Regions from separate parts of the Clostridium isatidis genome, predicted to be linked through region 1. Evidence: a T-box and tRNA genes for the amino acid it is inferred to sense, from the RefSeq annotation. Region 1 holds a T-box; the other holds one or more tRNA genes.
What was found. The T-box of region 1 lies ahead of ileS (isoleucine--tRNA ligase). A T-box ahead of a tRNA ligase gene usually reads a tRNA of that ligase, here a tRNA-Ile.
Positions count from the first base shown of each region.

Region 1 (22,160 bases):
TGCCTTGCATGAGAAATTTATTAGTGATAGGATAAATAATATAACTATTATTTGTTATGTTTAAAATTACAAAGGAGACATAAAAGGAGATATATATGAAGGAATCTAATTTAAAATTAGCTCAAAAAGAAATTGATGATGCTTTAGAAACAGTAGAAGAGATTGTAAATGTATTAGATAATGAAACAGAGAAAAAGATAATTAAAGAAAAATTTATTTTATTAAATAATAAACTTCAAGAATTAGAAAATATTTTGAAAGAAGAAGGAATCTTATAATTAAAATAAAAACAAAAAAACAACTTCTTTTGAAGTTGTTTTTTTGACCCATAACCCAATTTTAAAAAATTCTCTTTTACTCAATACCAAACTCTTCACCGAAAGTTGAAATTTGATGAAAACGTTTAATAACCTTTGAGAGTATTATATCATCTTTACTATTTTTTTGCAATAATTTATTTAAATTACAGCAAAAATTTTTACTGAAAATTGTAAGCAAACTAAAAATCAATATAAATTAAAGATGGAGCTGCAAAGACAGCCCCTTTATGTAAAATTTCACATTTAATTTTATAATCACTATAATATTTTGTACTGAAACAATTAGATATGTTTTCAGAAGCTCATTACAATTACTTCTGCTGACAACAACTCCATCTTTATATTTATATCAATTGTTATTTAGCACTTTCCCTCTCTATTAATTCATAATCAAGTACAAATTGTGATTGTTCTAAGCCTTTTTTATTTAATAATTTTATTAACATTCTCATAGCAACAGATCCCATATCATAACTTGGTTGCTTAATTGTTGTTATTTTAGGATAGAAAAGTTCTGCTATCTCATTGTTATTAAAGCCAACAACACTTACCTCTTCAGGGACCTTTTTACCTCTTTCCCTTAAGGCATTTATTACTCCAACAGCTAATTCATCTGACGCACATACTACTGCATCATAAGGCTTTTTGCTATTTTCAAAATGTTCAACAGCATCATAACCTGATTTTACTTTTAATCCTTTTGTAAATATAAGGTCTTCATCAAGCTCTAATCCATTATCTTTTAAAGCCTTTTCATAACCAATAAATCTATCTACCCAAGCATTTAAACTTTCCTTCTTAGCTCCAACAAAAGCAATCTTTCTTCTACCTTTATTTATAAGATAGTTTGTAATTTCTTCTGAAGCCTTTATATTATCTATTGTTACGCTTGGTAGTCTCTCTTCTTTATCCTTTGTTTCAACTAGAACAGTTTTTATATTTAGCTCATTAATTAAGTCTAATATCTCTGGTTGTAAGGAAGAACTCATATAAATAACTCCATCAACCATTTTTTCTCTAAGTACTCTTAAGTATTCCTTTTCCTTTTCATCATCAAAGTCTGAATTACACAATATTACATTATAATCGTAAATATTAGAAACATCTTCAGCGCCTCTAACGATTTCAGGATAGAAACCACTAGAAATATCTGGAACAAGTATACCTATGGTCTTTGTCCTTTGAGTTTTAAGACTTCTTGCTACTATATTAGGTCTATATCCAAGTTTGTTTATTGCATCTAATACTTTCTTTTTAGTATCTTCGTTTACAACGTCTATGTCATTTAAGACTCTAGAAACAGTAGCAATGGAAACACCCGCTTCTTTAGCAACATCCTTTATCGAAGTAGCCATACTTTCATCACTCCATTTTATTCAATTTCTTTATTACATTTTAAGTATAATTATACTATTTGTAAATAGCTATTACAATATTCTCATTTTTATACAAAAATTTTTAATATTTTGCATATTAAAAGGGCTGTCTAAGACGGCCCCTTTAATAATTATTTAATAACTTTAACTGTCATATTTAAACTTTCACCATTTACATTAACTTCTTTGTAATCAGCTTCAACATTTACAAGCACTTCTTCTGTTAAAGTTTCTTTTTCTATAAATTCTCTATTTCTATTAATGATATCTATTAACATATCATTATTAGCAACATATAATTTTATTTTATCTGCAACTTCAAATCCACTTTCTTTTCTCATGTTTTGAATTTTTGAAATTATTTCTCTTAAATGTCCTTCTTCTCTTAATTCAGGAGTAATATTTGTATCAAGAACAACTCCTATAGTACCTTCGCCTGCAAAAGCATAACCTTCCTTACCTTGCATTGTTACTAGTAAATTGTCCTTATCTAAAACTATTTCTACATCATTAACTACGATAGTTTCAATTCCTCCATTGTTAATCTTTTGGGCTAATTCCATTTGATTTCTTGAAGATATTTCTTTTCTAATTCCAGGAATTAACTTACCATATGCCTTTCCTAATACAGGTAAATTAGGTTTTACTTCAAAGTTAACATGTTCCGATAAGTCGGCTCCAAATTCAACTTCTTTAATATTAAGCTCATCTTTTATTATATCTCCATAATATTTAGGTAGAGAATTTGTTGAAATCTGCATTTTTGAAAGTGGCTGTCTATTTTTAATATTGGCACCATTTCTTGCACTTCTACCAAGTTGAACTATTGTATAGGCTAAATCCATTTCTTTTTCTAGATTTTTATCTATTTCTTTTTCATTTGCTTTTGGCCATGAACATAAATGTACACTTTCAATAGCATTCTTATCTAAATTAACAACTAAGTTTTGATAAATTTCTTCAGAGATAAATGGTACAAATGGAGCTATAACCCTTACTAAAGTAGTTAAAACTCTATATAGAGTAACATAAGCACCTATTTTTTCTTCTGTTAATTCTGATGACCAGAATCTTGACCTATTTCTTCTTACATACCAGTTAGATAATTCATCAGTAAATTTCTCAATAGCAAGAGCTGCTGGTGTTATTTGATATTCATCTAAGTCCTTTTCAACAGTTTTAATTAATGTATTTAACTTTGATAATATCCACTTATCCATTACATTTTCTGATTTAAAATCTTTATAATCTAATGGATTAAACTTATCTAAGTCTGCATATAAAACGTAGAAGGAATAAACATTCCATAAAGTACTTAAGAATTTTCTTTGAGCTTCAGCAACATCATCTATTGAGAATCTTGTTGGAAGCCATGGTGCACTTGCAGTGTAGAAATGCCATCTAGTAGCATCTGCTCCTTGAGAATCTAATACTTCAAATGGATCTACAACATTTCCCTTTGATTTTGACATCTTTAATCCCTTTTTATCTAACACGTGACCTAAAACTATACAGTTTTCAAAGGAATTAGTATCAAATAAAGCTGTTGAGATAGCTAATAAAGTATAGAACCATCCTCTTGTTTGATCAACTGCTTCTGATATAAATTGTGCCGGGAATCTCTTTTCAAATTCTTCCTTATTTTCAAATGGATAGTGTAACTGAGCGAAAGGCATTGATCCTGAATCAAACCAGCAGTCTATAACTTCATGAGTTCTATTCATTTTCTTTCCACACTTTGGACAATCTAAATGAACCTTATCAATATATGGCTTATGAAGTTCTATATCATCAGGAACATTATTACCCTTTTCCTTAAGCTCTGCTATACTTCCAATACATTCTCTGTGTCCACATTCACATTCCCAAATTGGAAGTGGTGTTCCCCAGTATCTATCTCTTGAAATACCCCAGTCAATAACATTTTCTAAGAACTTACCAAATCTACCTGTTCTTATGTTATCTGGATACCAATTTATTTTGTTATTATTTCTTAATAAATTATCTCTAAGCTTAGTCATTGCAACAAACCAGCTTTCTTTTGGATAGTAAAGAAGTGGTGTGTCACATCTCCAACAATGAGGGTATGAGTGAGTATGCTTTTCAGCTTTAAATAATTTATTTTCCTTATCTAAGTATTTAACTATATCATCGTCGCACTTTTTAACAAACTTTCCAGCCCATGGAGTTACTTCATCTATGAAGTTACCACTGGCATCAACTAAATTTATAAAAGTTATTCCATTTTTCTTAGCAACAAAGCTATCGTCTTCTCCATAAGCAGGAGCTATATGAACTATTCCTGTACCATCTGTTAAAGTTACATAATCTCCATGTATAACTTCAAAAGCTTTTCCTTCAACCTTTCCAAATGGTAATAATCTTTCATATTTAAGTCCTAATAATTCAGAACCCTTAAACTCTTTAATTACTTCATATTCTTCTCCTAATACTCTTGGAGCTAATTCTTTTGCTAATATATATACTTCATCAGAATCCTGAACTTTAGCTTCTATATAGTCATAAGCCTTATTTACACATAAAGCTAAGTTTGAAGGTAATGTCCAAGGAGTTGTTGTCCATGCTAATATATATTTATTATTTTCACCTTCAACCTTAAATTTAGCTATAGCAGTTAAGTCCTTTACATCCTTATAACCTTGTGAAACTTCATGAGAAGAAAGAGCAGTTCCACATCTTGGGCAATATGGCATAACCTTATGTCCCTTATATAAAAGACCTTTTTCCCACATTGTCTTTAAAGCCCACCATTCAGATTCAATATATGAGTTATGATATGTAACATAAGGATTATCCATATCTACCCAATAGCCTATTTGCTTAGTCATTTTTTCCCACATACTAACATAAGTAAATACAGACTCTTTACATTCGTGGATAAACTTTTCTACTCCATAATTTTCAATTTGCTCTTTTCCAGATATACCTAATTTCTTTTCTATTTCAAGCTCAACAGGAAGACCATGAGTATCCCAACCTGCTTTTCTTGTAACCTTATATCCCTTCATTACTTTATATCTAGGGATAGTATCTTTAATTACTCTTGTTATAATGTGACCAACATGAGGTTTTCCATTTGCTGTTGGAGGTCCATCATAGAAAGTAAAATACTCTCCATCTTGATTTGCATTAAGATTCTTTTTTATAATGTCTTTTTCTTCCCAAAGCTTTGCCACGTCATTTTCCATGCCTACAAAGCCTTTTGATAATTCAACCTTTTTATACATTTTTAAGCTCCCTTCCATTAGATATAATATTACTCTGCTCATTTTCATTTGGTTATATTTTTCATTATTAACCATAGAAACTTAATTATTCAGTCTTAGAAAGTTATACTGTCAACATTTAAGTTATATTGTTAATATATTTAAAATAAAAAAATCTTCGCCTAAAGGACGAAGAATCGCGTATACCACCCAAGGGATATAAGTTTTTAAATTAAAAACTTTAGTTTCGAGTACAATAATACTCTATTCCTTAACGCGGAATAACGTGATAAGCTTAATCGAAAACTCTTTCAGCCTCAGACTCCTAGGTGATTTTCTTTAGCCTTAACTGTGATTTTACACCAACCAATCACTCTCTTAAAGTATACAGCTAAATACTTTTCCTATTCATAGTCTTTAATCTTATTTAAAATCTAAACAATATTTGTCTATTATTATAAAGCAAAATAAGATTAAAGTCCATATTTAAGAATATTTTTATAAATTTCTCTAATAATAATTTTATAATTAATAAATTTTTAATTAATAAATTTTTAATTAATAATTTTATTATACTAGAAATAAAATCCCTTTGCTAATATTAACTAATAATTTTTATTAATTACTATTGACTTTTATTATTAATAATTGTATAATTTAATTATAAAAAATAAACATTAAATTTGTTTTTTATCCCCTTTATTTTCCTTAGTAAGTTTTTAAATCTTAGGAGGAAAACTAAATGGAAAATGAATTAAAGGAACAAGTCCTTGACAAAATTACAAAGGTTTGTATTTGCAAGGCTATACCAAGATCCAAAATTAAAGATGCCATTAAAGCCGGAGCATCCACTGTTAGTGAAGTTTCTAAAGCAACTGGAGCTTGTACTGGTGGCTGCAAAGGATACAGATGTATTCCGAAAATTGAAGCTTTAATAGATGAACATCTAAAAAACAGCTAATATAGTTCCCCCAAACTATATTAGCTATATAGATTATATCTCCCCTAAACCACCTGAAATATTCAGGTGGTTTTTTTATTTAATAAATTCTAAAGCTTATTCCATAATTTTTTACATTGTTATCAGGGACTTTAACATTATTTTCTTCTTTTTTAATATTATCCTTTGCATAAATAACTTCAGTATTAAGTTCATCAATAATTGATTCTATGTATTTTCTTACTCTTCTAGGGGTTGGTAATAAAATAGCCTTAAATATCATATAATTTCTCCTTTCTATATAAGTCTTACTATATTATATTTATATTACATTAGCTTTATGTAAATTAATTTATTAATGGACAATTTAAATAAAAAACTAAAAGGTAACTAGCCCTTAAATACTAGTTACCTTTTAGTGAAATAAATTCTTATTTTATAGGAGTATGTTTATATGTGTATTATTAAAATTGTGGACTTTTAATAATAACGAATCCTCTAATTGATATTGATTATCATTGTATTTTAATATTAAATGTTTTTATTATATTTGTCAACAAAAATCTTTAATATTTTATTCTTTTTTATTAATTTATTTTTCAATAGAATTTTTATATTTATTAAAATAAGGAACTATTTTTATTATGTCCTTTTTTATACAATAATATAAATCATTTTCTAAATTAAGACTTTTTAATATATTATAATGTTTTGCTTCTTTTATAAAATCTATAATATTAATATTATTTTCATATATTATTTTAGCTGTCTTTGAAATATCTGATAAATTACAGCAAGTTTCTCTGCAAAGTAAGCTTATCATATAGCCAGAGCAAATGTAATCATCCATAGAAAATTCACCGTTGGTTCCTGCATTTATAAATATTATATCTTCTTTTTCATTTTTTAATGCATCTACAACAGCTCTAGCATTTAGCATTGAAGCAATTAGTATCTTTTTTGCCTTTTTACTTAAATTTATTGCTCTTGTACCATTGGTAGTTGTTAAGATAATTGTCTTCCCTTCTATTTTTTCCTTTGTGTATTCTAATGGAGAATTAGTAAAATCAAAGCCATCAATCTTTACTGCCTTTCTCTCTCCACCAAGTAATGCTTCAATTCCATTGGCTTTAAGTTCTTCCTTTTTCTTAAGAGCCTCTTCTACCGTTAATATTGGTATAACCTCTTTAGCTCCATTATTTATAGCTGTTGCTATAACTGATGTAGCTCTTAACATATCTATTACAACTACAATCTTATTCTTCAAATATTCTTCGTTAATATGATTTGCTGATATAATAACATCTATATTCACATAACTCCCCTTCTCTCAGTTCAGAATTCACAGCTATTTTCTAATTGTTATTACCAATGCAAAACATTTAAAATAGCATAAGTTATAGAAACTGCCTAGTAGTTTCATCCAAAACTGTGACTACATACTGTGCAATGTAAACTACTTAAAGTTTTTTCCTTGCCATATATCATTATCCACTAAAGCCTTATCTATTGCATTTAACACTTCCCATTTTTTTAAGCTCCACATAGGTCCAATTAATAATTCCCTAGGTGCATCTCCTGTCAATCTATGTACTACCATATCTTCTGGTATTCTTGCTATTGCCTTACAAACTAAATCTATGTATTCATCTTGTTCTAGCAGTTTAAATTCTCCTCTTCTATATTGCTCTGCCATTTTTGTTTTTTCCATCAAATGAAGCAAGTGAAATTTTATTCCCTTTGCACCAGAATGAGCAATGTAATCTACAGTCTTCATCATATCTTCTTCGGTTTCACCTGGAAGACCAAAAATAGAATGTACTACAACTTCAATATTTCTATCTAATAATCTTTTTAGAGTATTATCAAAAACCTCAAAATCATAACCTCTATTAAAGCTTCTTGCAACTTCATCATTTACTGTTTGCAGCCCAAGTTCAACTATAAGATAGGTTTTTTCATTTATTTCTGATAATAAATCCAATACATCATCATCAATGCAATCTGGTCTTGTTGCTATAGACATAGCTACAACATTCTCTTGATTTAACGCCTCATAATACTTTTTTCTAAGAACATCTACTGGAGCATATGTATTAGTATAAGCTTGGAAATAAGCAATTAACTTCTGACTATGCCACTTCTTTTCCATCATTTTTCTTCTATCTTCAAACTGACTTGTTATCTCTAACCTTCTACTCCCAGCAAAATCTCCAGATCCCCTAGCACTGCAGAAAGTACATCCTCCTACTCCAACTTTTCCATCTCTATTCGGACAAGTAAAACCTCCATCTAAAGCTATTTTATATACTTTTTCATTAAATTTATTTCTAAGATAATAGTTAAAACTATGATATCTCTTACCATTCCATTCTTTCATATTTTCCTCCATAAAGTATAAGTACAAATTATAGTTTGTACCTTTTATTTTACTACATATCTAAAATATATTAAAACTTTTGGACAAAGCAAAATTTTCCATGTAAGTTTTCTATTTTGTAGAATAAAAACTCTGTTAAGAATATATATTTGTTAATATACAGGCTTTAGGGGGATGTTAAATGAAGGAAGATTTATCAAAGATTTTTCAAATAGCTTTTGTTTTTATTGGAACAATAGTTGGTGCTGGTTTAGCTTCTGGCCAAGAAATATTAAACTTTTTTACATCTTATGGTTTATCTAGTTTTATAGGTATTATTTTTTGCGGTTTCTTTTATATAATTATAGCTATAATTGCTTCTAAAATAAGTATTAAGTATAATTTAAATTCTTACGCTGAACTAATGAGTATTGTTAGTCCCAACATATTAGGAAAATTAACTAGTGTAATTACAACTTTATTTATGTTATCTAGTGCCTCAATCATTTTAGCTGGGAGTGGTGCTTTACTTAATCAATTTTTTGGTATTCCAAAACTTATTGGCTCTTTAATAATGATGACCGTTGCTATTTTCTTTTTATTAAGGGATACAAATGGTTTAATAGAAGTTAACTCCTTTATTGTTCCTATACTTATTTTCACTATAACATTAATCACTGTTTTATATTTTTTATTTTGTAAAGACATATTTTCTGTTGACTTTATAAATAAATTTGAGCCAAGAAAAACAGGTATAGTCCTATCAACTCTTCTATATTCAGCTTTTAATGCAACTTCTTCTTGTGGTGTAATAGTTCCTTTAAGCAATCAAATAAAAAAACCTAAAACCATGATTATAGGTGTAACATTAGGAGCTATTGGATTAGCAGTATTAAGTTTTATCATTAATCTTTTGTTAATGGTCAATCAACCCTATATCTATGAATATGAAATACCTCTATTATTAGTAGCTCAGAGATTTGGAACAATAATCCAAGCCTTGCTTCTTACAGTAATATTATTAGAAATGTTCTCAACTGAAATTTCAGATGTTTATTCAATAAGTAAAACTTTAAATAAAGTATTTAAAATTAAATTTAAAAATGCAATATTTTTAGTAATATTTATTGCATTTCCTATATCAACCTTAGGATTTTCTAATCTAATAAAAACACTATATCCTATCTTTGGCGCACTATGCCTTATTTTTATTAGTCAAACTATAATTTTTTATATAAAAAATAGAAAAACAATAAATGATTAAACAATAAACAGCATGTAGTTAGTAGTGCAGAGTATAACTCCACACTCCTAACTACTAACTACTAACTACTAACTCCTAACTACTAACTACTAACTAGTTAAATTTCATCTTTATATCTAAATTTAGGCACATTAGGATCGTATAAATTATCAAAAGATCTTGGAGGAATAAATATTCTATCTATAGTTTTTTTATTTCCCCTAAGTTCAGCTATTCTAGTTACTCCAACATATATATTAGAAATTTCATACCAAGTAGCATAATCTACAACCCCAGTTCTAGGCAAGTTAAAAACGCCCTGGAAAACTCTAACTGCTTCAGCAGTATTTTCTCCAAACTGACCATCTACTGCCACTTTTGGTATTAAAGGATAATTATCAGCGATTCTATTTAATTGTTCTTGAATAGTTCTAACTGGTGGCCCTGAAGATCCAATAGTTAACTCAAATCCCGGATAGGATTCTGGTATTCCTTGAACCTCATCAGCTCTGATTAATTCAATATTATTTCCATAAAAGTTTGTTAATATTTCATATGGCGTCCTTCCCTGATCTCCTAAGTATTTGCTTCCCCATTGAGTCATCCAACCTGGACATTGTACATTCTGCCCATCACAATATTGAGCTAAAAGAGGCTGCTTGCTATTAAATCTTCTGATATATGTGGCAAAAATATCATCAACTACTTTACTTATGCTATCAAAATAATTTCTACCATATATAAAAGCATGATCATAAGCAGTTGAATTTGTTATTTGAAAATTTTTTCCCTTGCCTCTATACCATTCAGTGAAAATTCTATTAAGGGTAAAAGATATTATAGCATATACATTAGCTCTTATTGTATTTTCTGGCCAAGTTGAATATATTTCACAAGATGCCACATTCTTTATATAATCCTTATAACGAACTCTATAATTAGGTGCATTTAGATTATTAGGTCCCCCTGCATGTACTACTATAAATTCAGGTATAACTGGTTCTGGTAATACAACCCCTGAAGTTGGTTCTGGGAGTGGCTTTTCCTCTTCTTCTGGAATTTTAGGAGGATAATTACCATTTAATACATTTGGACCAATATTAATAATTTCTGCTCTTTCAAAAAATCTATTTCTATTGATATCTATTAATGGAGAAACTTCTATCATGTTAGCTGGTTGTATTGCAGTTTGGTCTGGAAATACCTGACATCTATTTATTATTATACTTTCGAAGCCTTCCCTGTCTATCCTTATATCATACATACTATAAGGAACTTGTCCCAAAGGAGCCTGTGAATACTCAAGAGGTGGTGCATCAAGTTCTACTTCTTCTGTTTCTCCCATTGAATTAGTTGAAATAACTATATCTTGTCTCTGGGTTCCACTTCCAAAAGAAGGTCTTATTGTTATAGTAGCATTGTCTATAGGTATATAACTATCTCCTACAAAGGTCTGAATTTTTAATCTGCCTTTTGCAGCCATTTTTTACTCCTTTTTTATTTTTTCTTTAATTATTATATTCCTATATGCAATATTAGGTTCTAATTTTAATAGTTTATTACCTAGATTTTCTGACGCCTAAAGTATTAATAATATTCTCTATAGCCGCAAACAAACAAACTTCCCCATATCCCCAACTTGGATCAGGATATCTTATATCTGTTCTTGGTCTATTGGCAGAAACAACCAAATAATATTTTAATCTCTCACCATATAAAAATGGATCATTTCCTTTAATAATCCCCCATTCCATCATCAGTGCTGCTATTCCAGCTATATTAGGAGCTGCCATGGATGTTCCAGTCTTAGTATCAAAAGACTTATTTGGTGCAAGAGAAGAAATATTTTCTCCTGGAGCAACAAGATCAGGTCTTATTAATTGAAACATAGCTGGACGACCTCTTCCACTAAAGGATGATATATTATTAGTTATATAATTGTAACTTCCAACAGCTATAACATTTTCTACTGTCGCGGGTATTCCTAAAGTATTTAATACAGTTGGCTGTAAAAATCTAGTTCTAGTATTTAACCCCTCAGATATTGGCAGCCATATATCAAAAACTCCAGTGTATTGATTTAGCAAATTAATTCTAATACCCCACTGACCTGCAGATAAAAATTGAGCATTTGTTGTTATTGCAATTGATATTTCACCTAATAAATCAAAGGGCTTAGGTCCTGTATAATAAATCTGGTATCTATCTCTTCCTATAATCCCCTCACTATAGCCTTCTCTCACTATTATATCTCCGCTATTAAGTCCTGTAGGAGTTATTATTCTAATACTTAGATTTGCTAAAATAGGTTTATATAAATTAAATACTATTGCTCTCTCATCACCAGCTACATTTAAAAATATTGTTTGCTGTGGTTGAAGTTCTCCTCCAATATGATGGGCTGCATCTCCTTCATTACCTGCTGCAATTACAATAGTAATTCTCTCTAATGTTGCTACTGTTGATATATATTGTTCTAAAAGACTTTTGCCATTATGTGCTCCATCATTAGTACTTAAACTTATGTTTACAACAAGAGGCTTATTAAGTTCCTTTGACTTATCTACAAGAAATTTTAATCCTTTCATTATATTAGTACTAAGAGCATATTGTCCCCTTGTAGATTTAACCATAGCTATAGAACTTCTTGGTGCTACTCCATAATATTGTTCACTTATTCTTCCTCCAGCACAGGCAATCCCTGCTACATGGGTTCCATGCCCTGTTTGATCAAATGAAGGTACAACTGAAAATGGATCTTGACTTTGAAGTGCTAAATTTATTTGCTCTCTATCATATACAGCTCCACCTAAACTCAAATCATATATATAATCAATCCTAGTTGTTCCATCTTCATTCATAAATCCAGGATGAGTATAATCTATTCCAGTATCAATAAATCCTATTAAAACTCCTTCTCCTTCTAAATCAAATCTATCCCTTGCTTGAATAATGCAAGAAGCTCTATTACTTTGTGCATCAGTTGTAAATAAATTTTTGGGCAGTTCGATATATCTAATTGTCGGCACATTAGATAAGGCAATTAAGCTATTAATTGGTATATTTACTATACCAAAACCATATCCTAAATCCTCATATGTTCCTCCTAATCCTGATACAATTTCCTGCATTTCTGCTTCATTACTAGAGGTTAAAATTATAACTTCTATTCTATTTCCTTCAAGTAAACTTGGAGCAAAACTAATCCCTAATTTACCTGAAATACTAGCTGGAAGATTTTGAAGAAGACTTAATCCAGAACCTACATGATTTATCCCCATATTTTCCACTTTATCGCCCTACCTTCATCATTATTCATTAATATTAATATATGTAATTCAAAAAAAAAGTGATAAACATTTTAAAACTATAGAATAAAAATAAAGACGAAATCTCTTCATGTTTATACATGGAAAACTTCGTCTTCAATCATTATATTTTACATATTAGCTTTTACTTTTTATTTTAAAGTTTTATTTCTAACCTTACTAGTTTAGCAATAATATCTATTTCTTTTTGTTCAACAGTTTCTGTTAATAAACTTCCACCATTGCTTACAATTAATAATTTTGAATTTCCTAACGCCTTAATTTGTCTTATGGCTCTTTTCCCCTTATAATCGACTAAAAATATACCGTTATTTACTATTTCCTTTGTTAGATAAGCAAATGCTAAATCTCCCTTTAACATTCTAAATCCAGACATTTCATCATTCTCAATTTCTAGGTAAATAACCTTATCTTGAGCAAAACCTTCTATTTTGTTAGAATGTATAGGCATTTCTTTAAATCCCTTATTACTTGAAAGAGAATAATCGTAGATTGGTACATTTTTTAATACCGATGAAAAGGCATTAGTCCAAACTTGATCTAATTCATTATTTTTATTAATATTTCTTTTTGCAGCTGTTCCTCTCAAATTTTTCTTTTCTTCTTGTAATACCTCATCAGCAGCATTCATGCTTATATCATTAAAATCAGTATTTAATATCTTCGCTGCTTTTTCTATAAGACTTTCCGGTGCAACTCTTCTTCCAATTTCTACTTCATTAATGAACTTTTCTGCAACTCCTAATTTTTTAGCTAATTGCTTTTGACTTAATCCACTTTTTAATCTCGCTTCCTTTATTTTTTCTCCTACTCTACTCACCTTAAGCTCTTCCCTTCTGTTGCTTTAAAAACCATTCTCTTTCTTCTATTAAATGTTCAAGTAAATAACTAAGCTTCCAGTCTATAGAATGTTCTGTAACTGTTGCTAAAATTCCACCTTTAATATTTTCTCTAATCCTTCTTATTAAATCCCTTAATTCCTCATCAAAAAAATTATTAAAAAGTATAAGAGATTCATTATATTCCTTTGAATTAATAGTTTCAAATCTCAATCCCTTTAAAATATCTCTAACAGTCATTTCCATCATTTCTTTTTTTACATCTATTAGTTTATATCCTTCATCTGCTAAAAAATCTAATTTTTCTAAAGGTATATTATAAACTAATATACATTTATTATTATCTAACATATAACCCTCCTAAAATTATTCTTCTATTATTTCAGGCTCATCATAATTCTCACCAAAAGTGTCTACAGTAACTTTAACCATTCTTTGATCTTCATATGGTCTATCATAATAATCTCTCTTAGCTGATACTATTTTATCTGCAACTTCTATACCTTCAATAACTTTACCAAAGGCAGCATATTGTCCATCTAAATGAGGTGCATCTTCAACCATAATAAAGAATTGACTTCCAGCAGAATCTGGTATTATTGTTCTTGCCATTGAAAGAACTCCTCTAATATGTTTTAAATCATTTTTAAAGCCATTTCTTGAAAACTCACCTTTAATACTGTATCCAGGGCCTCCCATTCCTGTACCTTCTGGGCATCCCCCCTGAATCATAAAGCCAGGAATTACTCTATGAAATATTAAACCATCATAAAAACCTTTATTTATTAAGGATATAAAATTTCTTACTGTATTTGGAGCAATCTCTGGGTATAATTCAGCTTTTATTACTCCTCCATCCTCCATATTTATTGTTACAATTGGATTTTTCATAAAAATCTCCTTTCTCTCTACCTATGTTTTATATTTTCAACCAACATTCATATTAATAACAAAATCTCCCTGAATGTAAGTTTCACTTGATATTATGTTCATATTTTAATTGTAAATACAACTATTAAATTTTTTTATTTGAAATTATATATTATTTTATAATATCTTTCTAAAAATTATCATTTACATATTTAGTAATTTATAACTTAAATCAAGTACTTCCTTTTTGTTAGAAGAATTTATAATTTCTATATTAGCCTCTTTATCCTCATCATTTAATAAGTTCTGAATTCTTAATCGTCTTTGTATTTCCTTTGCAGTTCCATAACCACCATCAATAATATCAATTTTATCACCAAGAATTTTTGAAATTGTCTTTTTTACAAAAGGATAATGAGTACATCCTAAAACAACTGAAGCTATTTCTATATCATTATACTCATTTAATTTATTATGTAAATAATCCTCTACTTCTTGGCCTTCAAAATTTCCTTCTTCTATAAATTCTACTAATCCTGGACATGGTACAGGAATTATATTAGCTTTATCTTTATATCTTTCCATAAGATTATTAAACTTCTTTTCCTTTAAAGTCATGGAAGTAGCCATAATTAAAATACTTCCTTCTTTATTTAATTCAACAGCTGGTTTTAAAGCTGGTTCTATTCCAACTATAGGAATATTAGGATATTCCATTCTTAAAGCTTCAACTGCTGCACTAGTTGCAGTGTTGCAGGCTATTACAATACCCTTAACTCCCTTTCTTAATAGAAAATCAACTGCATCAAAAGTTAACTTTCTTACTTCATCTACAGTTCTTATACCATAGGGTGCATTTTTAGAATCTCCAAAATATATATAGTCTTCATTAGGCATTAACTTTAGAGCTTCCTTCATTACACTTAATCCACCTACTCCTGAATCAAAAAAACCAATAGGCCTTCTTCTATCGTCCAACTACCTCACTCCATTTTACTTAGTTCTATAATTATTTTATACTTTTATACTTTATAAATCTATATTTATTTAGTTCTTTATTGTTATATAAAAAATATTATTATAACTTTATTTTTTAGTTACATACTATATAAGTATTAATTTTGGTTTAGAATAAAAATATTTAACTAACTTTTTTATTTGAAAATAAATATATTATATTAAATTTATTAATAATCTAATTACTTTGTTAATCGTGTTGACATGCGAATCTCCGTATAATAAAATTTCTTTATAATTACAATCGCGAATGTTCAATTATGCCAACAACCCAATATTCGTATTTATAGGAGGATCATATGAAAGATTTAATTTTTACAATACCAAAATCAAAGCACACAAAAGAAGATCTTAAACTAATTTTTGAAGAACACCCTGAAATAAAATTTGTTTCTATAGTAGGAATAGATTTATCTGGAAATGATACGGACGAAAAAATCCCAGCAAGCCTATTTTTAAAAGATATCGATTCCTTTTTAAATGGAGTTGCAATACAAACTGATGGTTCTTCAGTTGTACTACCAGGTATAGCAACTTTAAATGATGCAAAAGTTGATATGGTCACTGATTTAGAAGCTAATTGGTTTGTTGATTACAATTTTGAGCATATAGATCTTGATACAAATAAACCTATTGGTACTCTTAGAATCCCTTCTTTCTTAATTCACAATAATGTAGCTGTTGATTCAAGAAATATCTTAAAATCAACCATAAAGACATTTAAAGAAAACTTACTAGATATTTTCAAAAAAAATCCGAAAACCCTAGAAGTATACGGAATAAAATTTGAAGATATAAAAGAAATTACAATGACTTCTGCAACTGAATTAGAATTTTGGGTAAGAACACCTAATGAAGAAGTTCACATAGAAGAATTATCCACTTCTCAAGTTTTACAAGAACAATATTGGACAAGAACAAAAGGTGCAGTTAGAACAGCTTTAGAAGAAGCTTTAATCTTAATGGAAAAGTACGGATTTGAACCAGAAATGGGTCATAAAGAAGTTGGTGGAGTTAAATCTAAGTTAGATGTTAATGGACAATTTAATCATATAATGGAGCAACTTGAAATAGATTGGAAATATTCAGATGCTATGCAAGCTGCTGATAATGAAATATTTGTTAAAATCTTAATTCAAGAAACCTTCAGACGTCATGGTCTTGATGTTACCTTTAAACCTAAGCCAATTGATGATGTAGCAGGTTCTGGAATGCATACTCACCTAGGTGTAAGTTTAAAATTAAATAATGGAAAAATAATAAACCTATTTGAAGGAAAGAAAGAAGATTTCTTAAGCAGCATTGGTTATGGTGCATTAATGGGAATATTAAAGAATTATGAAATTATGAATCCTTTTATTTCTACAACTAATGGTGCCTTAAAAAGGTTAAAACCAGGATTTGAAGCTCCAGTTTGTATAGTTACATCCCTTGGTGTATCTCCAAGTATTCCTTCAAGAAATAGAACTATACTAATAGGATTAATAAGAGATTTAGAAAATCCTTTAGCAACAAGATTTGAGCTTAGATCTCCAAATCCTCACTCAAATATTTATTTAGTTATGGCAGTTTCTTATCTATCTATGTTAGACGGAATTATTTATGCTCTTGAAAATAATAAAGAACCAAAAGAACTTTTAGATGAATTATCTAAAAAACCTGGTGATAAAGCTGATTATTTAGATAAGGACAGAGCTTATAGAAGCGAAGAAGATGTATTTGAATATTATACTGAAGATGAAAGAATAAAATATTTTGGAAAAGCACCAGCTACTATTTATGAAAATCTAATTAATCTTGATAAATATCCTGAAAAACTAAAAGTATTAAAAAGAGATGGTGTATTCAGTGAAAAACTAATTAATAGTTTCAAATTAGCTATAATTGCAAGATGGTCTACTGATGTTTGCCATAGAGTAATTAATAATCATGCTAACGAAATAAGATCATTTAAGAAATTACATGGAAGTGACGCTTTAGATTTAGATGTTTCAAATTGGATGGAAATAGACAACTTAAGAAAATATATAATGAAGGACACTTATACTAGCAAGAGTTTGTTCTCTAGAATAAAAAATGCACTAGTATCAAAAGATTATTCTTTAGCATCTGATTTATTTATTGAACTTGAAGATAAAATGATTAAATTAAGAAATCTTTATTTTAATTATACAAAAAACCTACTAGATATATAAAAATAAATAGTTTATGCTCACTTGGGAGCATAAACTATTTATTTTTTATTAATTTATTATAAAATAACTAATAATATTTAATAAATTCCAATTTTTAATTACCATTCTATATACTTATTACAATAATATATTTTCTAGTAAAAATTATATTATTTTTTACTAAAAATTGATATAATGTAGATAAAAGTGTAACAGAGGTGAAAATATGAAACTTGTTCCTTTAAAAGAAGTCAAACCTAATTCATACCTTGCAAAAACTTTATACGATTCTGAAGGAAGAGTTTTATTAAATTGTGGGGCTCAACTTAATAAAAACATAATTCAAAAACTAATAAAGTTCGAAATAAATTATCTATATATAACTGAAAATAGTTATAATCCTGAAATTAAGCTTATTATAAAAAATGAGCTTCGTGATAAATGCCTAAAAACATTAAAGAATACTTTTAATGTTTTTCAAAAAAATACAATGCCTACAAGGGAAAACGATTCACTAAAGACTATTGTTTTGTTAGCTGAAGAATTATTAGAAAATATACTATCAAATGATGATCTAGTATATTTTCTATCAAATATAAAAAAATCAATTCCAAATATATATGATCACAGTCTTAATATAACAATTATATCCTTAATTGTAGGGATAGGGCTAAAACTTTCTAAAAATGATTTATTAAGTCTATGTATCGGTGCATTATTACATGATATTGGAAAAAGCTTTATAGATAAAGATATAATAGAAAAGGACAGCCCTCTGACTTTACAAGAATATGATATTTTAAAGGAGCATTGTGAAAAAGGATATAATTATTTAAAAGATATAGATTTTCTTTCAATTGACAGCAAAGCTATTATACTTCAACATCATGAAAGAATTGATGGGTCAGGATATCCTAGAGGCTTAGTTGGAAACCAAATAAACTACTTAGCTAGAATAGTGGCTATTTCAGACGCTTATGATGCTCTCACTTCTGAACAAAACTATATGTCATCATTATCAGCAAGTGATGCCCTTGAATATATAATGAGCAATGCTGGTACGCTATTTGACTTTGAAATTGTAAAAGTCTTTTCTAAAGTAGTTGTGCCTTTTCCTAATGGAACTATTGTTAAACTAAGCACCGGGGATATTGGGATGGTCACAGAAACTTTAAGAAATTTTCCTTTGAGACCAAAGGTAAAAATAATAAAGAGCAATAAGAGTAATATGGAAGGTAAAGTTATAAATTTAATAGATAATTTATCTATTGTTATATCTGAAACTTATAAAAACAATTTTAGCTATTAAGAATTTTATACTAATGATAAATAAACTCAAATAAAAGAAGCTTTTACATAAAACTATTTATGAAAAGCTCCTTTTTATTATATTTAAAACTACTCTTTATATAAATGCTGGAATTTGAACAGTATCAAAATCTTGAATATGTACATCTTTTTCTAAAATACTATATCTTTTTTTATTGATATTCCTCGAATTACTATCTATAAAATCTTCAGCTTCTTTCATACTATTTGCTTTGAATATGAAGGTCCATCCATTTTTGTCATACTTACCTGTACAAATTAGGTACTTTTTATCATCACTTTTTTTATTATATCTATCTACTATTAAACTCTTAAACTCACCAATAGTTTTATAATTTAATTTAACAAAAACCTCATTCTCCATAAAATAACCTCCACACAAACATAAGTTCTATATTATTATATTATAAGAACATATGTTTTATGTCAATATTTTTTTATATTTTTAACAATTTTTTATTCTTAATATTGTAATATTTTCTCTAAATCATCGATTACTAATTTTTGTAATTTGTGCTATAATAACTTTATTACTTTATAAAGGAGGAAAATAATGCTTACCCTAGAAAATGTAACAAAAAGCTTCAAAAAGACAACAGTTGTTAATAATCTAACATTTTCAGTAAGACCTGGGGAAATAGTTGGCCTACTAGGTGAAAATGGTGCTGGTAAAACTACTACTCTAAGAATGATTTCTACTATGCTTAAAATAACATCAGGTAATATTAAAGTTAATGATATTAATGTAAAAGAAAAACCTGCCGATGTCAGAAAAAACATTGGTATTCTTTTTGGCGGTGATGTAGGTCTTTATGATAGATTAACTGGTAGAGAAAATATAAGATATTTTGCAAGTCTTTATGGAATGAGTAAAGATGAAGCTAATAAAAGGGTTGATGAGTTAGCAGAAAGCTTTGGAATGAAGGAATATATAGACAAGCCTGTAGGAAAATATTCAAGAGGTATGAAGCAAAAAATCTCAATAGCAAGATCTATAGTCCATAATCCATCTGTTATGCTATTTGATGAACCAACAACCGGCTTAGATGTAAGTGCTGCAAAAATTGTTCAAGACTTTATTCTTCAATGCAAAAAAGAAGGAAAAACAATTTTATTCTCTAGCCACTCCATAAAAGAAGTAGAAAAATTATGCGATAGAGTTGTAATAATAAATAAGGGAAACTTATTAGAAAATTGCACCCTTGAAGAATTAAAAGAAAAACATAATGATGATAATATTGAAGAAATCTTCTTAAAGATTATAGGAGGTGAAGCAAATGAATAATTTTATAACAATTCTAAAAAAAGAGTTGTTAGATATATTTAGAGATAAGAAAACATTAATATTAACAATCTTTTTACCTATAATAATATATCCTGCTATGTTTAGCTTTATGTCATCATCTATAAATAACCTCCAAGATGAGGCCGAAAAAGAGATAAATATTTATATTGAAGGAGATAGCAGCTCTAGCGTTGCTGATGCTATATTATCTATTCCAGCTGTTAATTTAGTAAAAACAGATACTCCTCAAGAGTTATTAAAAAAAGGAGATATACAACTTATAATTCAAATTCCTGATAAATTTGATGATAATATTATGGCAGGTAAAAACGATAAAATTACTATTTTAATAGATGAAGAATCAAATAAGTCTATGATTGCAGAATCTATGATTAATGAAATTCTTGAAGGTTATAAAAATAACTTGGTTGCTCAAAGATTAGCGGATTCAGGCTTAGATACATCAATTTTATCTCCTTTTACTTTAGAAGTTAAGTCTGGAATTAATGAAGGTGAAGATGCCAATAGTTTTTCTTCTATGATGATGTCCATGCTGCCAACCTTAATAATTATATTAATGATTTCTTCAACTATTGGAATGGCGGCTGATTTAGGTGCTGGAGAAAAAGAAAGATTTACTTTTGAACCACTATTATCTACATCTGCCAACCGTTCCTCAATAATTACTGGTAAAATAGTAGCTTTATGCGTTGTTGCCTTTATATCTCTAGTAGCTAATGTATTTGTAATGGCCTTTTCAATGGGTAAATTTATGAACTTTGGAGGAGAAGTAGATATAAATATTAATCTTTATTCTATCTTAGGTATGCTATTAATTGGAGTATTAGTTTTAATATTCTTAGCAACACTACAAATTTCAATAAGTATTTATGCAAGATCAACAAAAGAAGCAAATTCATATTTAGCTGCAGTAACTATGCCTTCTATGCTTCTAGCATTTATTCCATATATGGCTGATGCTAAATCAATAAATCCAGCATTTTTCAATATTCCTATCACAAATTCTATCTGCCTAATGAAGGAATTTATTGTTGGAATATATGACTTCAAACATATATTAATGGTAGTCTGCTGGCATTTATTCTATATTCTTATTTCTATTGCATTTGCTAGATTCATGTTCTCTAGAGAAGAAGTTATATTTAGAACTTAATTAAGCAATAAATGCTTAAAAACAAAAAGTCATACACAAACAAATTTGTTGTATGACTTTTATCCTTTTAAACTCTTAACTCCTAACTCCACACTGTATTTAGTTTTCCTTATTCATAAATAAAATTATCTTTCTTGATAAAGACCTTGGCATAAGTTTATTTAAAAATACCATTAACTTATTTTTAAAACCAGGTATTATTATTAACTTTCCTTTATTGAAATCCCTATAAGCTATTCTTGCTACATCCTTAGGCAACATTAAGTTTTTCTTTGCTATTTCCTTCTTCTTTATTCCTGCCCTATCTTGGAATTCTGTTTTTACTGCTCCTGGACATAAGCAGCTTACTTTAATTCCCCTATCCCTTACTTCTTCATAAAGAGCCTCTGTAAAATTAAGAACATAAGCTTTAGATGCATAATAAACAGCCATCTTTGGACCTGCACAAAAGGCTGCTGTTGAAGCAACATTTAATATTGCTCCTTCTCCATTTTCTATCATTGAAGGCAGAATCAATTTAGTAAGTTTCGTTAAGGCCTTAATATTAATATCTATTAGCTTCATTTCTTCTTCTAGGTCTATTTCAGCAATATATCCAAAAGTACCTACTCCTGCATTATTTATTAAAACATCAACGGTTAGATTTTTTCTATTTATATAATTTATTATTTCCTCGCA
Region 1 covers NZ_CP016786.1:60,203-82,362, reverse strand. The annotation lists gene BEN51_RS00370 (hypothetical protein) at 96-278, shown strand; gene BEN51_RS00365 (LacI family DNA-binding transcriptional regulator) at 677-1,675, opposite strand; gene ileS (isoleucine--tRNA ligase) at 1,828-4,944, opposite strand; T-box leader at 5,106-5,344, opposite strand; gene BEN51_RS00355 ((2Fe-2S)-binding protein) at 5,666-5,884, shown strand; gene BEN51_RS00350 (hypothetical protein) at 5,964-6,146, opposite strand; gene BEN51_RS00345 (2-phosphosulfolactate phosphatase family protein) at 6,456-7,178, opposite strand; gene mnmL (tRNA modification radical SAM protein MnmL/YtqA) at 7,320-8,243, opposite strand; gene BEN51_RS00335 (YkvI family membrane protein) at 8,425-9,486, shown strand; gene BEN51_RS00330 (peptidoglycan-binding domain-containing protein) at 9,584-10,948, opposite strand; gene BEN51_RS00325 (S8 family peptidase) at 11,025-12,746, opposite strand; gene BEN51_RS00320 (helix-turn-helix domain-containing protein) at 12,931-13,614, opposite strand; gene BEN51_RS00315 (DUF3783 domain-containing protein) at 13,616-13,984, opposite strand; gene BEN51_RS00310 (peptidylprolyl isomerase) at 14,000-14,524, opposite strand; gene murI (glutamate racemase) at 14,708-15,481, opposite strand; gene BEN51_RS00300 (type I glutamate--ammonia ligase) at 15,820-17,715, shown strand; gene BEN51_RS00295 (HD-GYP domain-containing protein) at 17,921-19,003, shown strand; gene BEN51_RS00290 (hypothetical protein) at 19,100-19,387, opposite strand; gene BEN51_RS00285 (ABC transporter ATP-binding protein) at 19,577-20,308, shown strand; gene BEN51_RS00280 (ABC transporter permease) at 20,301-21,482, shown strand; gene BEN51_RS00275 (SDR family NAD(P)-dependent oxidoreductase) at 21,582-22,160, opposite strand, start outside.

Region 2 (8,666 bases), 230 kb from region 1:
TAGCTTAGCATTGAGTTTCGATATTGTCTGTACAGGATAGGTGGGAGACTGGGAAACTGGGGCGTCAGCCTCAGTGGAGTCGTCCTTGGGATACCACCCTGATAGTATTGGGATTCTAACTGGACGCCATGAAGCTGGTGACAGGACATTGTTAGGTGGGCAGTTTGACTGGGGCGGTCGCCTCCTAAAAAGTAACGGAGGCGCCCAAAGGTTCCCTCAGAACGGTCGGAAATCGTTCGTAGAGTGTAAAGGCAGAAGGGAGCCTGACTGCGACACCCACAAGTGGAGCAGGGACGAAAGTCGGGCTTAGTGATCCGGTGGTACCTCGTGGGAGGGCCATCGCTCAACGGATAAAAGCTACCTCGGGGATAACAGGCTGATCTCCCCCAAGAGTCCACATCGACGGGGAGGTTTGGCACCTCGATGTCGGCTCGTCGCATCCTGGGGCTGAAGTAGGTCCCAAGGGTTGGGCTGTTCGCCCATTAAAGCGGCACGCGAGCTGGGTTCAGAACGTCGTGAGACAGTTCGGTCCCTATCCGTCGCGGGCGTAGGAAATTTGAGAGGAGCTGTCCTTAGTACGAGAGGACCGGGATGGACTGACCTCTGGTGTACCAGTTGTTCTGCCAAGAGCATAGCTGGGTAGCTAAGTCGGGAAGGGATAAACGCTGAAAGCATCTAAGCGTGAAGCCCCCCTCAAGATGAGATTTCCCATAGCATAAGCTAGTAAGACCCCTTGAAGAACACAAGGTTGATAGGTTAGAGGTGTAAGTATGGTAACATATTTAGCTGACTAATACTAATAGGTCGAGGGCTTGACCAAAATAATAATGGCTATATTCATGTGCAATTTTCAGAGAACAATTTCTCTGAAAAATATTGACAGCCCATAAATATTACACTATAATATTTATGTGATCTGGTGACAATGGCATAGAGGAAACACTCCTTCCCATTCCGAACAGGACAGTTAAGCTCTATAGCGTCGATGGTACTGCAGGGGAAGCCCTGTGGGAGAGTAGAACGTTGCCAGGTAATATGGATCTTTAGCTCAGATGGTTAGAGCAACCGGCTCATAACCGGTTGGTCCGGGGTTCGAGTCCCTGAAGGTCCACCATATTCGGGGGTATAGCTCAGTTGGGAGAGCACCTGCCTTGCACGCAGGGGGTCAAGGGTTCGAATCCCTTTACCTCCACCAAAGCCACGACTATATCGTGGCTTTTTTTTTTATGTCGAAAAAGTTTGAAAAAAGTTTATAATTTTAAATATGAATAACTTAAAAAATAAGCTATAATATAAAGTATAGGATATTCCAATGTAAAAGATTTAAGGTCTTATCCCTTAGATGAGGAGTGTTGTTATGGGGAAGAAGGAAAATTTAGAACAAGAATTAATAAAACTGAAACTGGAAAAGAGACAGTTGGTTTTAGCAGGAAAAAGTACAACAAAAATAGATGAAGCTATAAAAGAAGTAGAAAAAAAATTAAATGAACAATAATAGATTTTTATAAGAATAAAAAAGAAAGGCAAAATAGATTTATTTATTAATTCTATTTTGCTTTTTTACATATATAGCTTTAAAAAATTATCATATTTAAGATATATTAAGCATATTAAAACATATAGAAAGAATTAAATGTTTCTTAATAGGAGGAGATATTAATGATAAGGACCTTTGTATGTGAGAAAGAAGGCTGTAGTGGGAATACATTTTTAATAGAAAGTAATGAAGATAGATTGTGTTTAGTTTGCTCTCATTGCAATTCTAAATATGATATAGATTTAAGTAATCAGGAATTTATTTTACTTCCTAATTGCTGTCAATGTAATAATGATATATTCAAAGTTTATAAAGATATAGAAAGAGGTAATGTTTATTATAAATGTACAAAATGTGGTGAGGTCCCTGAAAAAATATATGTAGATCCAGATGGGATACAAGTATCTTATGAAGTAAAGTTATTAAGTGATATAAAAGAAGTTATGAAGTTGCTCGAACAAAGGATTTATAATTTAGAAGGAAATATTAAAGATTTGGAAAATGGCCAAAATTTATTAGAACAATCTTTAGCTTATATTAATAAATATATAGTTGAAAAAAATTAATTATAGATATTTTTACTAAAGATAATTATAATTTATTTTATAGGATTATATACGAAGGAGAGAATGATGAGCAAAAGTAAAAGAATTATAAGCTGGATATTTTTATTAGGATGGATGGTTTTAATTTTTTATATGTCTAATCAGCCAGCTGATATATCTAATAGTCAAAGTGAATTTGTTATAATGATTTTTAATTATATAGGAATTGAATTAAATGATTATTTTGGTGAGTTAGCTTCACTAGTAGTTAGAAAAGGAGCACATTTTACTGAATATTTAATTTTATTTTTCTTTTCTTATAATTTAAGCAAAATTTATTTTGAAAAAAGAAATAAATTATATTCTATTATGTTTGTATTTTTATATGCTATTTCTGATGAATTTCATCAATATTTTATCCCAGGAAGAGAGATGAAATTTTTAGATGTAATAATTGATACATGTGGAGGAATTTTTGGATCTATACTTATAAATATAAAAAATTCGTTAAAAAAATTAAAACTTAAGAAAAACATATAAAACAAGGAGCTTTTTATAGAGCTCCTTGTTTTGCTATATATTAAAATTTAACCTTTGAAATACATAATGTATATTTTATAAATATTAAGCTCTTATTTCAAGAATTATGTTATTCTTCGTTATTATTTGTACAAGTTAAGCATAAAATTAAGTATAACTATAGATTTTAAATTTATAAACATATGATATGAGAAAATGCATGTTTAGAATATCATAAATTTATAATGAAAGGTGGGTGCAGAAATAATACTTAGGGGTATTATTAGATTTTATGAAGAGTTATAGGGTAGATAATATACGAAATGTTGGATTAATCGGACATAGTTCAGTTGGAAAGACATCCTTAGTAGAGGCTTTGTTATATAGTAATGGAAATATAGATAGGTTAGGAAAAGTTGAAGAAGGAACTACAGTTTCAGATTTTGATCCAGAAGAAAAAAGAAGAAATATTTCAATATCAGTTTCAATAGAATCCACAGAAATAAATGATACTAAAATAAATTTAATTGATATACCAGGATATTTTGATTTTTCTGGAGAATTAATTCAAGGAATGAGAGCAGCAGATGTTGCAACTATTGTAGTATCAGGCGTTTCAGGAGTACAGGTTGGAACAGAAAAAGCTTGGGATTATTGTAATAAAATAAAACTGCCTAGGGCATTTTTTATAAATAAGTTAGATAGAGAAAATTCAAGCTATGAAAGAACCTTAGAGGAATTAAAAAGTAAATTTGGTATAAGTGTAGTTCCACTACAATTTCCGATTGGAAGTGAAGAGAATTTAAAGGGAATTGTGAATGTTATATCTGGAAAGGCTATAATATATGATGAAAAAAATAATTACAGAGAAATTGATGCACCTGAAGATATTAAAGATAAAATAGATGAATATAAAAATATAATTATGGAGGCTGTAGCTGAAACAAGTGAGGAATATTTAGAAAAGTATTTTTCAGAAGGAGAACTGACTAATGAAGATATTTATACAGGTCTTGTAAAGGGATGTGCAAGTGGAGATATAGCACCTGTAATGTGTGGAAGTTCTTTAAAGGTAATAGGAATGAAATCCTTTTTAGAAGATATAGTTAGTTGTTTTCCTTCTCCAAGATATGCAATAGCACAAAAGGCAAAAGAATTAGAAAGTGAAAAAGAAATTTTTGTTAATTTTGATGAAACAAAACTATTTTCTGCTTTAGTATTTAAAACTATAGCTGATCCATTTGTAGGAAAGATATCTTTATTTAAAGTAATAACAGGAGAACTATCAAATGAAGTTAGTGTAATAAATAGTAATAAGGGGAAAGTTGAAAAAATATCTAATATATTTTTTATGAATGGAAAAAATCAGGCACAAACTAAAAAGGTTATAGCTGGTGATATAGCAGCAGTTTCTAAATTACAATATACAGAAACAGGAGATACATTATGTGATGTAAATTATAAATTAGTTTATGATAAAATGAATTTTCCAAGAACAAATATCTCAATGGCAATTTTACCATTGGCTAAAAATGACGAGGATAAGATATCAATAGTATTGCAAAGACTTCAAGAAGAAGATCCTACTTTTAGAGTTGAAAGAGATGTAGAAAATGCTGAAACAATAATATCTGGAATAGGGGAAACTCATTTAGAGGTTATAGCAAGCAAAATTAAAAATAAGTACGGAGTAGAAGTTATACTGAGAGCTCCTAAAATTCCATATAGAGAAACCATTAAGGGAATGGCATATGTTCAAGGAAAACACAAAAAACAGTCTGGTGGACATGGGCAATATGGAGATGTAAAAATACAATTTGAACCAAGAAATGACGGAGAGACTGATTTAGAGTTCGTAGATAGTATAGTTGGAGGAGTTGTTCCAAGAAATTTTATTCCTGCAGTTGAAAAGGGACTTAGAGAGTCAATAGAAAAAGGAGTTTTAGCTGGATATCCTGTTATAGGATTAAAAGCCACATTAAAGGACGGATCATATCATACAGTAGATTCATCTGAAATGGCTTTTAAAATGGCTACTTATATAGCGTATAAAAAGGGATTGGAACAGGCTAAACCTGTATTGTTAGAACCAATAATGAGTTTAGAGGTAATTATTCCAGAGGAAAATATGGGAGATGTAATAGGAGATATTAATAAAAGAAGAGGAAGAGTTATAGGGATGGAGCCTTATGAAAAGCTGCAAAAAATAATTGCAGAGGTACCAATGGCAGAAATAACCAAATACTCAACGGATTTAAGTTCTATGACTCAAGCGAGAGGAAGCTTTAAAGCGGAATTTTTAAGATATGAAGAAGTTCCAGATAATATAGCAAAAAAAATTATTGAAGAAGCAAAAAGGAATTAAATTATAGTGAATAAAATAAATTATAATTAGAAAAAATAAAAAATAAAAAAAGAAAAAAGCTAAAATATAAAATTTACTAAAGAAAAGAATAGGAGTGGAAATATGCCAGATTACAAAATGGATGTCAATGGACAACTGGGTCTTACTGAATATAGTAATATATATGATTACATTAATATAGTTGATAAAAATGATAATTTTACTATAACACTAAATAGTGTAGAAGAAAGAGATATCAATATGATTACTTCTATGCTTAAGGATAGTAATTTTTCTATACTAGAGCAAGGTATAAATGCTAATGGTAATTACTATATTAATGCTAATAAGGTTAAATAAAAAGCTATCTAGAATAGGCAAACCTATTTTAGATAGCTTAAATTTTAAAAATAAGAAGTTAAAATATTTTAATATTTACAATTTTATGTGATAAAATGAAAGTAATACAAAAAAAGGGAAGGTTGAGATATGAAAGCAGAAATAATTGCAATAGGAACAGAAATACTTCTTGGAGATATAGTAAATACAAATGCCCAATACTTAGCTAAGGAATTAGCAGCTTTAGGAATAGATGTTTATCATCAAAGTGTAATTGGTGATAATGAAGAAAGAATTATGGAAGGGATTTCTAAAGCTTTTAAAAATTCTGAGATTGTTATTACTACAGGAGGTCTTGGGCCAACACAAGATGATATTACAAAAGAAGTTGGAGCAAAATTATTTAATAAAGAATTAGTGCTTCATGAAGAATCATTAGATTGGTTAAAAAAATATTTGAAAACAGATGATGAGTATGTTGTGGAAGCTAATAAGAAACAGGCTTATATTCCAAAGGATTCAATAGTATTAAAAAATAATTATGGGACGGCACCAGGAATAATAATAAATGAAAATAATAGAATATTAATTATTTTGCCTGGACCTCCAAAAGAAATGAAAAAAATATTTGAAGAATATGTAAGAGATTATTTGAAGGATATTACAGGAAATATAATAAAATCAAAAACTATTAGAATGTTTGGAATTGGCGAAAGTGTAATGGCAAAAAAAGTTGATCATATAATTAAAAATGCAAAGAATCCAACAGTTGCTCCTTATGCTAAGGAATCAGATGTTATTTTAAGGATAACTGCAAAGGCCCATAGCGAAGAGGAATGTAATAAATTAATAAGGCCTGTATATGAAGAAATAAAGAGTATTCTAGGAGAATATATATATGGAGAAGATGAAGATTCATTAGAAAAGGTAGTTGCAAATATGCTTTGTGCTAAACAAATGAGTATAGCAAGTGCTGAATCTTGTACTGGTGGCCTTATTGCAGCAAGCTTAGTTTCATATCCAGGTATATCAGAGGTTTTTATGGAGGGAGTTGTAACCTATTCAAATGAAGCTAAGATATCAAGGCTTGGAGTTAAAGAGGAAACTTTAAATAAATATGGCGCAGTAAGCAAGGAAACAGCAGAAGAAATGGCCGTAGGAATTGCAAAAACTGCAAAGACTGATATTGGAGTTTCAACAACTGGAATAGCAGGCCCAAGTGGTGGAAGTGAAGAAAAACCAGTTGGATTGGTATATATAGGATTATATATAAAAGGAAAAACAGTAGTAAAAAAATTTAATTTTAATGGAGATAGAGAACAAGTAAGAAGAAGAGCAACATTGAATGCATTAAATATGATAAGAAAAGAACTTTTGAATTTATAAAGAGGCGAAAAATAAGCCTCTAATTAAAATTTAGAGGCTTATTTTCGTATATAAATAAAATGGGGGAGAGGCTATCTTAGAAGCATTGTGCTTCATTAGAATTATCTCCACTAATTTTATTAATTATACATTTTTTATTATTAAATTAATTAGGAGGAGTATTTTTATAGTGAAAAAAGTTTTTAAAGCAAATTTATATTTTTTAATAATTTTAATATTAGAAATTGTAGCACCTATTTTTTTAGGACAACTATATTATTTATTAAATATTACTGATGCAAGAGTAGTACTTTTTTTGAATCATTTTATCTTATTTATAATACCAGCTATAGTTTATATAGTTATAACAAAATCTTCTTTTAAGAAAACATTAAGATTAAACAAACTGGGATTAAAACAGATTTCTCTAATTATATTATTGTCATTTGCAGTACAACCTATTATGTCCTTTTTTTCTTTAATAGGAAGCTTCTTTTTTACAAATGAAGTTGGAGGTTTTGTATCTGAAATTTCTTCTATGCCTTATTTATTACTTTTAGCTCTTATTGCTGTATTGCCAGCAATATCAGAAGAAATAACAATTAGGGGAATAGTTTTATCAGGTTATGAAGATAAAAATAAGTATGTTGCAGCTGCTGTTACAGGATTGTTTTTTGGAATTCTCCATTTAGATCCTCATCAATTTTTATATACCGCAGTATTAGGTTTTTTATTTGCTTTAGTTGTAAGGGTTACTAATAGTATATATTCCTCTATGGTAATGCATTTTATTATAAATGGAACATCTGCAACCTTAGCTAAATTAAGCAATATATTCTTACAAGGAATGGAAGCAGTGAATGAAGCAGAAGAATTAACATTAAAATATTTAAATCTTTCAGAAAAACTATTTATGTTATTTATGTTTGGAGCTTTGGCAGCTATATTTGTTGTAATAGTATATTATATATTTAGGAAGCTTGAAAAAATAAGCAGGGAAGAAGAAAATAATGGAGATAAGATTATAGAGTTAAATTATGGCTTTAGAACTGTAGATGATACTATTGAAAAAGATAGAATATTAAATATTCCTTTTATTTTATCCATAATAATATATATTCTTGTTATGGCTAAAATTATTTAAATTAAACAAAAAAGTATATATCTTCACAGTTTTAAGTGAAGTATATATACTTTTATTTACTATATAATTCTTCAGAGAATATTTTAAAATGTTTTGCTTTTACCCATCCCCTGCAATTAATGTTACTATTAGTTGGAAGATTAATATAGTACCAAATTTCATTATTTACTTCAGAGGAGTCTAAGATAGAAACTTGAGTGTTAGAAGAAATTTTTCTTATAATTTGTGATGTGTTAGTAGGAGCAATATGTAAATAAGAATCATTTGAAATAACTCCTGTTTTATAAGTTGGAATATAATACTTTATTGAAACTATATTATTATTCTTAGAAGAAAAGTATTTACTTTTAATAGTATTATATTGTTTTGTGGTTAGAAGTAATTGCTTTCTAAGAGTATATATCTTTTTATTAAAATAAAAATATGAGAATGCTGTAAAACATGCTAAAATTATAAATAAAAAATTAAATATAAATTTCATAATTAACCTCTAGTATTGATACATTATTAAGTATATTTTATAAATATATAAAATATACCAAGGCAATTGACATACTTGGGAAAGTAATGTAAAATTAAAAAGTACATGGCTAGATAGCTCAGTCGGTAGAGCAGAGGACTGAAAATCCTCGTGTCCCTGGTTCGATTCCTGGTCTAGCCACCAAGAACTAACTAATTTTTAATTAGTTAGTTCTTTTTTGTGTTTATAATTAATTAAATTTTAATAGCTAATTAAGAAATTTTTAAGAAGCAATTGCTAGAATATAATTATAAAATTAATATATAGGGTGTGATTAAGATAGAAAGATTAATTTTATCAGAAGAGGATTATGAGTATTTAGCAAAGGGAATAGCAATAGGAGCAGGAGTAGG
Region 2 covers NZ_CP016786.1:2,710,137-2,718,802, reverse strand. The annotation lists rRNA gene BEN51_RS12905 (23S ribosomal RNA) at 1-820, shown strand, start outside; rRNA gene rrf (5S ribosomal RNA) at 916-1,032, shown strand; tRNA gene BEN51_RS12895 (tRNA-Ile) at 1,038-1,114, shown strand; tRNA gene BEN51_RS12890 (tRNA-Ala) at 1,120-1,195, shown strand; gene BEN51_RS13880 (hypothetical protein) at 1,358-1,495, shown strand; gene BEN51_RS12885 (hypothetical protein) at 1,660-2,103, shown strand; gene BEN51_RS12880 (VanZ family protein) at 2,170-2,622, shown strand; gene fusA (elongation factor G) at 2,894-4,966, shown strand; gene BEN51_RS12870 (hypothetical protein) at 5,069-5,305, shown strand; gene BEN51_RS12865 (competence/damage-inducible protein A) at 5,435-6,670, shown strand; gene BEN51_RS12860 (CPBP family intramembrane glutamic endopeptidase) at 6,840-7,793, shown strand; gene BEN51_RS12855 (SH3 domain-containing protein) at 7,846-8,274, opposite strand; tRNA gene BEN51_RS12850 (tRNA-Phe) at 8,382-8,457, shown strand; gene BEN51_RS12845 (hypothetical protein) at 8,584-8,666, shown strand, end outside.
Region 2: it has a tRNA-Ile gene. The T-box ahead of ileS (isoleucine--tRNA ligase) is inferred to sense a tRNA for this amino acid. The anticodon was not compared.